3 regions of the Streptomyces sp. NPDC047706 genome follow, and region 2 is predicted to be linked to each of the others. Evidence: predicted binding sites of a transcription regulator. Region 2 holds the regulator's gene; each other region holds the start of a gene.

Region 1 (3,272 bases), on a different contig from region 2:
GGCGGCGTTGTAACCGCTGCCCTTCTCCAGCTCGGCGACCTTGGAGACGATGACGTATCCCTCCAGGCCCGCGTTCTCCGCGATCCAGCGCAGCGGCTCGACGGCGGCGCGGCGGACGACGGCGACACCGGTGGCCTCGTCGCCCTCCTTGCCGAGGTTGTCGTCCAGCACCTTCACGGCGTGGACGAGCGCGGAGCCACCACCGGAGACGATGCCCTCCTCGACCGCGGCGCGGGTCGCGGAGATGGCGTCCTCCAGACGGTGCTTCTTCTCCTTCAGCTCCACCTCGGTGGCGGCGCCGACCTTGATCACGCACACGCCGCCGGCCAGCTTCGCGAGGCGCTCCTGGAGCTTCTCGCGGTCCCAGTCGGAGTCCGTGGCCTCGATCTCGGCCTTGATCTGCGCGATGCGGCCCTCCACGTCCTCCTTCTTGCCGGCGCCGTCGACGACCGTGGTGTCGTCCTTGGTGACGGTGACGCGGCGGGCGGAGCCGAGGACGTCCAGACCGACCTGGTCGAGCTTGAGGCCGACCTCCTCGGAGATGACCGTGGCGCCGGTGAGGGTCGCCATGTCCTGGAGCATCGCCTTGCGGCGGTCGCCGAAGCCGGGGGCCTTCACCGCGGTGGCGTTGAAGGTGCCGCGGATCTTGTTCACGACGAGGGTGGAGAGGGCCTCGCCCTCGACGTCCTCGGCGATGATCAGCAGCGGCTTCGAGGCGTTGGACTGGATGATCTTCTCCAGCAGCGGCAGGAGGTCCGCGATCGCGGAGATCTTGCCCTGGTGGATCAGGATGTACGGGTCGTCGAGGACGGCCTCCATACGCTCCTGGTCCGTCACGAAGTACGGGGACAGGTAGCCCTTGTCGAAGGCCATGCCCTCGGTGAAGTCCAGCTCCAGGCCGAAGGTGTTGGACTCCTCGACGGTGATGACACCGTCCTTGCCGACCTTGTCCATCGCCTCGGCGATCAGCTCGCCGACCTGCTGGTCCTGGGCGGACAGCGCGGCGACGGCGGCGATGTCGGACTTCTCGTCGATCGGGCGGGCCGAGGCCAGCAGGTCGTCGGAGACGGCCTTCACCGCGGCGTCGATGCCCTTCTTCAGGGCGGCCGGGGAGGCGCCGGCGGCGACGTTCTTCAGGCCCTCGCGAACCAGCGCCTGGGCCAGGACGGTCGCGGTGGTCGTACCGTCACCCGCGATGTCGTTGGTCTTGGTCGCCACCTCCTTCACCAGCTGGGCGCCGAGGTTCTCGTACGGGTCCTCGACCTCGACCTCGCGGGCGATGGTGACGCCGTCGTTGGTGATGGTGGGGGCGCCGAACTTCTTGTCGATGACGACGTTGCGGCCACGGGGGCCGATCGTCACCTTCACCGTGTCGGCGAGCTTGTTGACGCCGCGCTCGAGGGCGCGACGGGCGTCCTCGTCGAACTTCAGGATCTTCGCCATGGCAGCGGGAGCCCTCTCGGAAAGTCTGCGGTAAATGAACTGCGCCCCGGACGCCCGGCTTCGTTATCGGTCGCGGGTGCCAGGGGCGCAGCTCAAAGCGGTGTGCTGTGGGTGAACTACTTCTCGATGATCGCGAGGACGTCGCGAGCCGAGAGGACGAGGTACTCCTCGCCGCTGTACTTCACCTCGGTGCCGCCGTACTTGCTGTACAGAACGACATCGCCGACGGCGACGTCGAGCGGAAGGCGGTTGCCGTCCTCGAAGCGGCCCGGGCCCACGGCCAGGACGACGCCCTCCTGGGGCTTCTCCTTGGCGGTGTCCGGAATGACCAGGCCAGAGGCGGTGGTCTGCTCGGCGTCGAGCGGCTGGACCACGATGCGGTCCTCGAGCGGCTTGATGGCAACCTTGGAGCTGGTGGTCGTCACGATCCGACCTCCCCCTTCGGAGATCTCACGGGGTTAACTGTCTGAGGTGGCGACCAGGTCGATCCGTCGTCGCGGGTGCCGGACCTGCCCGTCGCTGTGTTGGCACTCTCCAGTGGGGAGTGCCAGACCCGAGACTATGACTGTGGTTAGCACTCGGTCAAGCGGAGTGCCAGTTGCCCGTGGCGCGTCGGCCGTACGGCGCCCCCGTACGGCGGTTCGCGCGGCGTGCCGGGCGCCCCGGAGCCGCCCCGCACTCCCCGGCCTTCCCCTCAGAGGTAGTCCTCCAGCCGTCCCACGGTCAGGCCCGCCTCCTGGACCCGGCGGAGCAGGCGGGCCGTGCGTTCGCGCAGCATGGGCTCGGGGCTCTCGGTCGAGGGGACCGAGACGATGTCGCCGGGGCGCAGGCGGGCGGGGCCCTTGGTGAAGGTGAGGTCGGCGGCGTTCATCGTTGCGCGCCAGAGCACGATCGCCGTGATGCCGCAGTCGGCGGCCGCCTTGCGGGTCGTCGTGTCGTACGTGCCGTAGGGCGGCCGGAACAGATGCGGGCGGACACCGAAGCGGGCGCGGAGTTTCTGCTGCTGACCGCAGATCTCGGCGCGCTGCCCGGCGTACGGGAGCCCGCGCAGGGCGGCGTGGTCGAGGGTGTGGTTCTGCACGCTCGCGCCGACCGAGCGCAGGCGCGCGAAGTGGCCGTAGCCGGGGCCGACGACGCTGTCGGTGAGGAACATGCTGACGGGCAGGCGCAGTTCGCGGACCATGTCGACGAAGCGCGGGTCCTTCTCGGCGCCGTCGTCGAAGGTGAGGAAGACGACCTTGCGGGAGGTCGTGATGCGGTCCAGGACCGGGGCGAGCCCGTCCGCCGGCCTGGCGGGGTGGCGCAGCGGCGAGGGCGGCGGGGAGAGCGGCGCGGACAGCCCCCAGCGGCGGTACGGCGGGGGCTGTGTGGCGGTCGAGCCGGGTGCCGCCCCCGCCTCCGCGGACCGCCCGCGCGGGGGGTCGGGCAGGGCGCAGCCGGCGAGCAGGGCCAGCAGCACCGCGGCCCCGGCCGTCCACCCGCGCCGAGTCACAGGTAGTCCTCCAGGCGTCCCACCGCGTATCCCTTCGCCGTGATCTTGTCGAGGAAGACGCGGATCATGTCGGGCATCTCGCCCGCCCAGTCGTCCGTGCCCCGGAAGTGGCTGAGGACGATGTCGCCGGGGTGGATGTCGCGGTCCCACTCGCGGTAGTCCCAGCGGTCGACGAAGACCTCCTCGTTCCACAGCGGGACGTGCGTGATGCCGCAGTCCTTGGCGGCGTGCAGGGTGTCGGAGTTGTAGTTGCCGTAGGGCGGGCGGAACAGGAGCGGGCGTTTGCCGTAGCGCTGCTCGATGACGTCCTGCATGCCGCAGATCTCGTCCCTCTGCT
Region 2 (3,272 bases):
GCCCTCGACGCGCAGGTCGTCGCCCCAGACCTTCTCGACGAGCTCGGCGTCGTGCCGCCCCTCGACGTAGATGCGGCCGGCTCGGGCCACGCGCGCGCGTGCGCCGGGGACGGCGACGGAACCGGACGCGGTGCGGGTGGGGCGTGCCGGGCCGGCCGACGGCCGTACGAGTGTCACCACCCTGCCCTCCAGCAGGAAGCCCCGCGGCTCCAGCGGGAACACCCGGTGCTTGCCGAAGCGGTCCTCCAGGGTCACCGTGCCCGCCTCGCAGCGGATCACGGCGCCGCAGAAGCCGGTGCCTGGCTCCTCGACCACCAGGCCGGGCTCCGCGGCGACCTCCGGGACGGGCGTCGGCTTCTTCCACGGCGGGGTCAGGTCCGGAGAGTACTGGCGCATTCGCATGACGATATGGACAGCCCGTTACGTCATCCGTGCGACACGCCGAAGCGTGCGGCCAGGGCGTCGCGCTGACGCCGTACGAACGCGGCGTCCACGACCGCACCGTGACCGGGCACGTACAGCGCGTCCTCGCCGCCGAGGCCGAGCAGCCGGTCCAGGGCGGCCGGCCAGTGCGAGGGCACCGCGTCCTGGCCCGCCTGGGGCTCCCCGGACTCCTCCACCAGGTCGCCGCAGAACACCACCTCCGGGTCGCCGGGCACCAGGACCACCAGGTCGTACGCCGTGTGCCCCGGGCCCACGTTCGCCAGCAGCACCTGCCGCCCCGGACCGAGGTCGAGGGTCCACTCGCCCGACACTTGGTGGCGGGGCGGAACGAGCGTGTCGGCCGCCTCCTGGGCCGTCGCCGCGGCCAGGCCGTGGCGGACGGCGTCCGCGCGGAGTTCCTCACGTCCGCGACGGCCGCCGAGCACCCCGTCCACGCCCACCGCCCCGAAGACCTCCGCGCCGGCGAAGGCCGCCACGCCGAGAACGTGGTCGAAGTGGGGGTGGGTGAGCGCGAGATGGGTCACACGCCCGCCCACCAGCGCCTCCGCCCGTGCCCGCAGCGCCGCCCCTTCCGCGAGGCTCGACCCCGCGTCGATCAGCAGCGCCGCGCCCCGGCCGGCCACCAGCCCCACCGTGCAGTCCCAGCGGGGGAGCCGGCACCGCCCGACGCCGCCCGCGAGCCGCTCCCAGCCCGCCTCTTCCCAAGTCACGCTCATACGGCGACGCTAGCCGTAGGCCCCCGCCCGGCACGACCGGGCGGGACCGGCCTTGCCGGGGGCGTACCCGGCGGCCGTACACTGGGCCGGTAAGGCTGGCACTCGTGTGCGCCGAGTGCCAGGGGGAGCGCCAAGGGGACGACGTACTGGAGGTGTGCGCGGATGCTCAGTGAACGACGGCTGCAGGTGCTGCGCGCGATCGTCCAGGACTACGTCGGTACGGAGGAGCCGGTCGGTTCCAAGGCGCTCACCGAGCGGCACAGCCTCGGTGTCTCCCCGGCGACGGTCCGCAACGACATGGCGGCGCTGGAGGACGAGGGGTTCATCGCCCAGCCGCACACCAGCGCCGGGCGCATCCCCACCGACAAGGGCTACCGGCTCTTCGTCGACAAGCTCGCCGAGGTCAAGCCGCTGACCGCGCCGGAGCGGCGCGCGATCCAGAACTTCCTCGACGGCGCCGTCGACCTGGACGACGTGGTGACCCGGACGGTGCGGCTGCTCGCGCAGCTCACCCGGCAGGTCGCGGTCGTGCAGTACCCGTCGCTGACGCGGTCCACCGTGCGGCACGTGGAGCTGCTGTCGATGGCGCCCGCGCGTGTGATGCTGGTGCTGATCACGGACACCGGGCGGGTCGAGCAGCGGATGGTCGACTGCCCGGCCCCGTTCGGTGAGGCGTCGCTGGCGGATCTGCGGGCGCGGCTGAACAGCCGGGTCGCGGGCCGCCGTTTCACAGACGTGCCCCAGTTGGTGCAGGATCTGGCGGAGGCATTCGAGGCCGAGGACCGCGGTACGGTCCAGACGGTGCTCTCCACCCTGCTGGAGACGCTCGTCGAGGAGACGGAGGAGCGGCTGGTGATCGGCGGCACGGCCAATCTCACCCGCTTCGGACATGACTTCCCCCTCACCATCCGGCCGGTGCTGGAGGCGCTGGAGGAGCAGGTCGTGCTCCTCAAGTTGCTTGGCGAGGCGAAGGATTCGGGCATGACCGTGCGCATCGGGCACGAGAACGCCCATGAGGGACTCAACTCCACGTCGGTGGTGTCGGTGGGCTACGGTTCGGGCGGCGAGGCGGTTGCCAAGCTCGGCGTGGTCGGACCGACCCGCATGGACTACCCGGGAACGATGGGAGCGGTACGCGCAGTGGCACGGTACGTCGGACAGATCCTGGCGGAGTCGTAAGTGGCCACGGACTACTACGCCGTCCTCGGCGTGCGCCGCGACGCGTCGCAGGAAGAGATCAAGAAGGCCTTCCGGCGGCTCGCGCGCGAGCTGCACCCGGACGTCAACCCCGATCCGAAGACCCAGGAGCGGTTCAAGGAGATCAACGCCGCTTACGAGGTGCTCTCCGACCCGCAGAAGAAGCAGGTCTACGACCTCGGCGGTGACCCTCTGTCGCAGGCCGCCGCCGGTGGCGCGGGCGGCTTCGGCGCGGGTGGCTTCGGGAACTTCTCGGACATCATGGACGCGTTCTTCGGTACGGCGTCGCAGCGCGGGCCCCGCTCGCGTACCCGCCGTGGCCAGGACGCCATGATCCGTATCGAGGTCGAGCTCGACGAGGCGGCCTTCGGCACGACCAAGGACATCCAGGTCGACACGGCCATCGTCTGCTCCACGTGCAGCGGCGAGGGCGCGGCGCCGGGCACGTCGGCGCAGACGTGTGACATGTGCCGGGGCCGGGGTGAGGTCTCGCAGGTCACCCGGTCCTTCCTGGGCCAGGTCATGACCTCGCGCCCGTGCCCGCAGTGCCAGGGCTTCGGCACCGTGGTCCCGAACCCGTGCCCGGAGTGCGCGGGCGACGGCCGCGTGCGGTCGCGGCGCACCCTGACGGTCAAGATCCCGGCCGGCGTCGACAACGGCACGCGCATCCAGCTCGCCGGTGAGGGCGAGGTCGGGCCCGGTGGCGGTCCCGCCGGTGACCTCTACGTCGAGATCCACGAGCTGCCGCACCAGACCTTCCAGCGCCGCGGTGACGACCTGCACTGCACGGTGACGATCCCGATGACGGCGGCGGCCCTCGGCACCAAGGTGCCCCTGGAGACCCTGGACGGCATGGAGGAGGTCGACATCCGCCCGGGCACCCAGTCCGGCCAGTCGATCCCGCTGCACGGCCGG
Region 3 (3,272 bases), on a different contig from region 2:
AGCTGACGAAGATCGACAAGGGGCTGCAGGAGCTGATCAAGCTCGGTCTCGTCGAGGACGGGCCGTACAAGATCTTCGGGGCGCAGGCCGAGGGCTGCTCGCCGGTGTCGACCGCGTTCAAGGCGGGGCACGACGTCGTACGGCCGCAGAAGCCGAACACCATCGCCAAGTCGCTGGCCATCGGCAACCCGGCCGACGGGCCGTACGTGCTGGACATCGCGCGGCGTACCGGCGGTGCGGTGGAGGACGTGACGGACGCTCAGGTCGTGGACGCGATCAAGCTGCTCGCGCGGACCGAGGGGATCTTCGCGGAGACCGCGGGCGGGGTGACCGTCGGGGTCACGCGCAAGCTGGTCGGGAACGGGGCGCTGGACCCGTCGCTCACCACCGTCGTGCTCAACACCGGTGACGGTCTGAAGACTCTGGACGCGGTGGCGGGTACGGGACTCACGGCGACGATCCGGCCCAGCCTCGACTCGTTCCGCGAGGCCGGTCTCGCGTAAGAGAGCTTTGTACGTCGCCTGCGGGCCGCCGGTGGGGGCCGGTCGCGCCCACCGGCGGCAGCCGCACATTCAGCACAGCCTCGCGCCCCCTGGGGCGTCACCCTGACCGGAGGTCCAACGTGAGCGTCACTGTCCGTATCCCGACCATCCTGCGCACCTACACCGGCGGCCAGGCCGAAGTCACCGCCGACGGGGCGACCCTCGCCGAGGTGATCGACGACCTGGAGAAGAACCACACCGGCATCGCCGCCCGGGTCCTGGACGACCAGGGCAAGCTGCGCCGGTTCGTCAACGTCTACGTCAACGACGACGACGTCCGCTTCGAGCAGGGGCTGGAGACGGCGACCCCGGACGGCGCCGGCGTGTCCATCATTCCGGCGGTCGCCGGAGGCTGAACCGGCCGCCGGAACCGCCCGCGCATTACCGTGAGTAACCCCGGTTACTCAATGTTCATCGAATTGCCCCCTCCGTGAGAGAAGCGGAGGGGGCAATTCAGTGTGGTTGAGCGCGGTAGAGTTGGGGAACGCGTCGCGACGCGACATGCCGGACGCATATGAGTTCCGGCTCCGGTGCGATGAGAAGTAGCCAAAGTGTGTGGCTCTTTTGCGCCTTTCGCTCCTTTTGTGGAGCCCGACTTGCCCAGAATTCGGGCAGATTATCCCTAAATTGCCGACCGCCTGCGCCCAGATTTCTCGTCCGATTGACCTGTTGCAGACGGCAGTTGGACAGATACATTCAGCCGCGGTCGACGCGTTCCGGCGCACGCCCCCGGTGAACAGGGGGCGAGGTCTGACCCGGATCCGCGAAGTGTGGATCTGTGCAAGGGCCAGTAATAGGGGAGTTAGGCATGGCTCAGGGCACCGTCAAGTGGTTCAACGCGGAGAAGGGGTACGGCTTCATCGCGGTCGACGGTGGTGCGGACGTCTTCGTCCACTACAGCGCGATCCAGATGGACGGCTACCGGACCCTCGAAGAGGGCCAGCGGGTCGAGTTCGAGATCTCGCAGGGCCAGAAGGGCCCGCAGGCCGACATGGTTCGCGTCACCGCTTAAGCGCGCGACCACCGAATGTGACGTTTCTGTCCGACAGGGCCCGTACCTCTCCGGAGGGGCGGGCCCTTCGGCATGCGCCCCGTGCCCGCCCGGTGCCCGCCGTGGCGCCTGCCCGGCTTGCCCGTCCGGGGGCGCCCCGCGCCGCGTCCGGTGTTCGCGGGTGGCGGAGCCCCCGCCCGGATCCGGGGGAGGCGCTTGCACTCGGCAGGGGCGAGTGCTAATCATTGCGTTAGCACTCTGAAGGTGAGAGTGACAAAGAAGGACCGGGTCGGTGAGGCCGCAGGCCGGGTGGGGCAAGGAACCACGAGGCAGGCGAGCCGTCCGTCGCGGGCGCGGGCGCGGTCCGAAGGAATCACCCCCAGTCCTGGAGGGACCACTTCACATGGCCAAGATCATCGCGTTCGACGAGGAGGCGCGGCGCGGCCTCGAGCGCGGCATGAACCAGCTCGCGGACGCCGTGAAGGTGACGCTCGGCCCCAAGGGCCGCAACGTCGTCCTCGAGAAGAAGTGGGGCGCCCCCACGATCACCAACGATGGTGTCTCCATCGCCAAGGAGATCGAGCTCGAGGACCCGTACGAGAAGATCGGCGCCGAGCTGGTCAAGGAAGTCGCCAAGAAGACGGACGACGTCGCCGGCGACGGTACGACCACCGCCACCGTCCTCGCCCAGGCGCTCGTCCGTGAGGGCCTGCGCAACGTGGCCGCCGGTGCCAACCCGATGGCCCTCAAGCGCGGTATCGAGAAGGCCGTCGAGGCCGTCTCCGGCGCGCTGCTCGACCAGGCCAAGGAGGTCGAGACCAAGGAGCAGATCGCCTCCACGGCCTCCATCTCCGCCGCCGACACCCAGATCGGCGAGCTCATCGCCGAGGCCATGGACAAGGTCGGCAAGGAAGGCGTCATCACCGTCGAGGAGTCCCAGACCTTCGGTCTGGAGCTGGAGCTCACCGAGGGTATGCGCTTCGACAAGGGCTACATCTCGGCGTACTTCGCCACGGACATGGAGCGCATGGAGGCGTCGCTCGAGGACCCCTACATCCTCATCGCCAACTCCAAGATCTCCAACGTCAAGGACCTGCTCCCGCTCCTGGAGAAGGTCATGCAGTCGGGCAAGCCGCTGCTGATCATCGCCGAGGACGTCGAGGGCGAGGCCCTGTCGACCCTGGTCGTCAACAAGATCCGTGGCACCTTCAAGTCCGTCGCCGTCAAGGCCCCGGGCTTCGGTGACCGCCGCAAGGCCATGCTCGGCGACATCGCCATCCTCACGGGCGGCGAGGTCATCTCCGAGGAGGTCGGCCTCAAGCTGGAGAACGCGACCCTGGACCTCCTGGGCCGCGCCCGCAAGGTCGTCATCACCAAGGACGAGACCACCATCGTCGACGGTGCCGGCTCCGCCGACCAGGTCGCGGGCCGCGTCAACCAGATCCGTGCCGAGATCGAGAACAGCGACTCGGACTACGACCGCGAGAAGCTCCAGGAGCGCCTGGCGAAGCTGGCCGGCGGCGTGGCCGTCATCAAGGCCGGTGCCGCCACCGAGGTCGAGCTCAAGGAGCGCAAGCACCGCATCGAGGACGCCGTCCGCAACGCGAAGGCGGCCGTCGAGGAGGGCATCGTCGCCGGTGGTGGCGTGGCCCTGCTCCAGGCCTCCCAGGTGTTCGAGAAGCTGGAGCTCGACGGTGACGAGGCGACCGGCGCCAACGCCGTGAAGCTCGCGCTGGAGG

What was found. Region 2 encodes HrcA, which represses chaperone genes, less so after heat shock. Its sites were predicted from a motif close to TTNGCACTCNGNNNNNCNGAGTGCNAA; they were not measured.
Region 1: groES (co-chaperone GroES) is a predicted target of HrcA. The motif match lies at 2,015-2,041, and genes of this name have one in related genera.
Region 3: groL (chaperonin GroEL) is a predicted target of HrcA. The motif match lies at 1,749-1,775, and genes of this name have one in related genera.

The regions. Positions count from the first base shown of each region.
Region 1 covers NZ_JBIDCW010000007.1:97,658-100,929, reverse strand. The annotation lists gene groL (chaperonin GroEL) at 1-1,443, opposite strand, end outside; gene groES (co-chaperone GroES) at 1,560-1,868, opposite strand; gene ACGF8A_RS10790 (polysaccharide deacetylase family protein) at 2,138-2,935, opposite strand; gene ACGF8A_RS10785 (polysaccharide deacetylase family protein) at 2,932-3,272, opposite strand, start outside.
Region 2 covers NZ_JBIDCW010000025.1:76,458-79,729, reverse strand. The annotation lists gene ACGF8A_RS26695 (DUF3097 domain-containing protein) at 1-396, opposite strand, end outside; gene ACGF8A_RS26690 (MBL fold metallo-hydrolase) at 426-1,160, opposite strand; gene hrcA (heat-inducible transcriptional repressor HrcA) at 1,323-2,339, shown strand; gene dnaJ (molecular chaperone DnaJ) at 2,340-3,272, shown strand, end outside.
Region 3 covers NZ_JBIDCW010000012.1:44,067-47,338, forward strand. The annotation lists gene thrC (threonine synthase) at 1-503, shown strand, start outside; gene ACGF8A_RS16430 (ubiquitin-like small modifier protein 1) at 623-898, shown strand; gene ACGF8A_RS16435 (cold-shock protein) at 1,351-1,554, shown strand; gene groL (chaperonin GroEL) at 1,937-3,272, shown strand, end outside.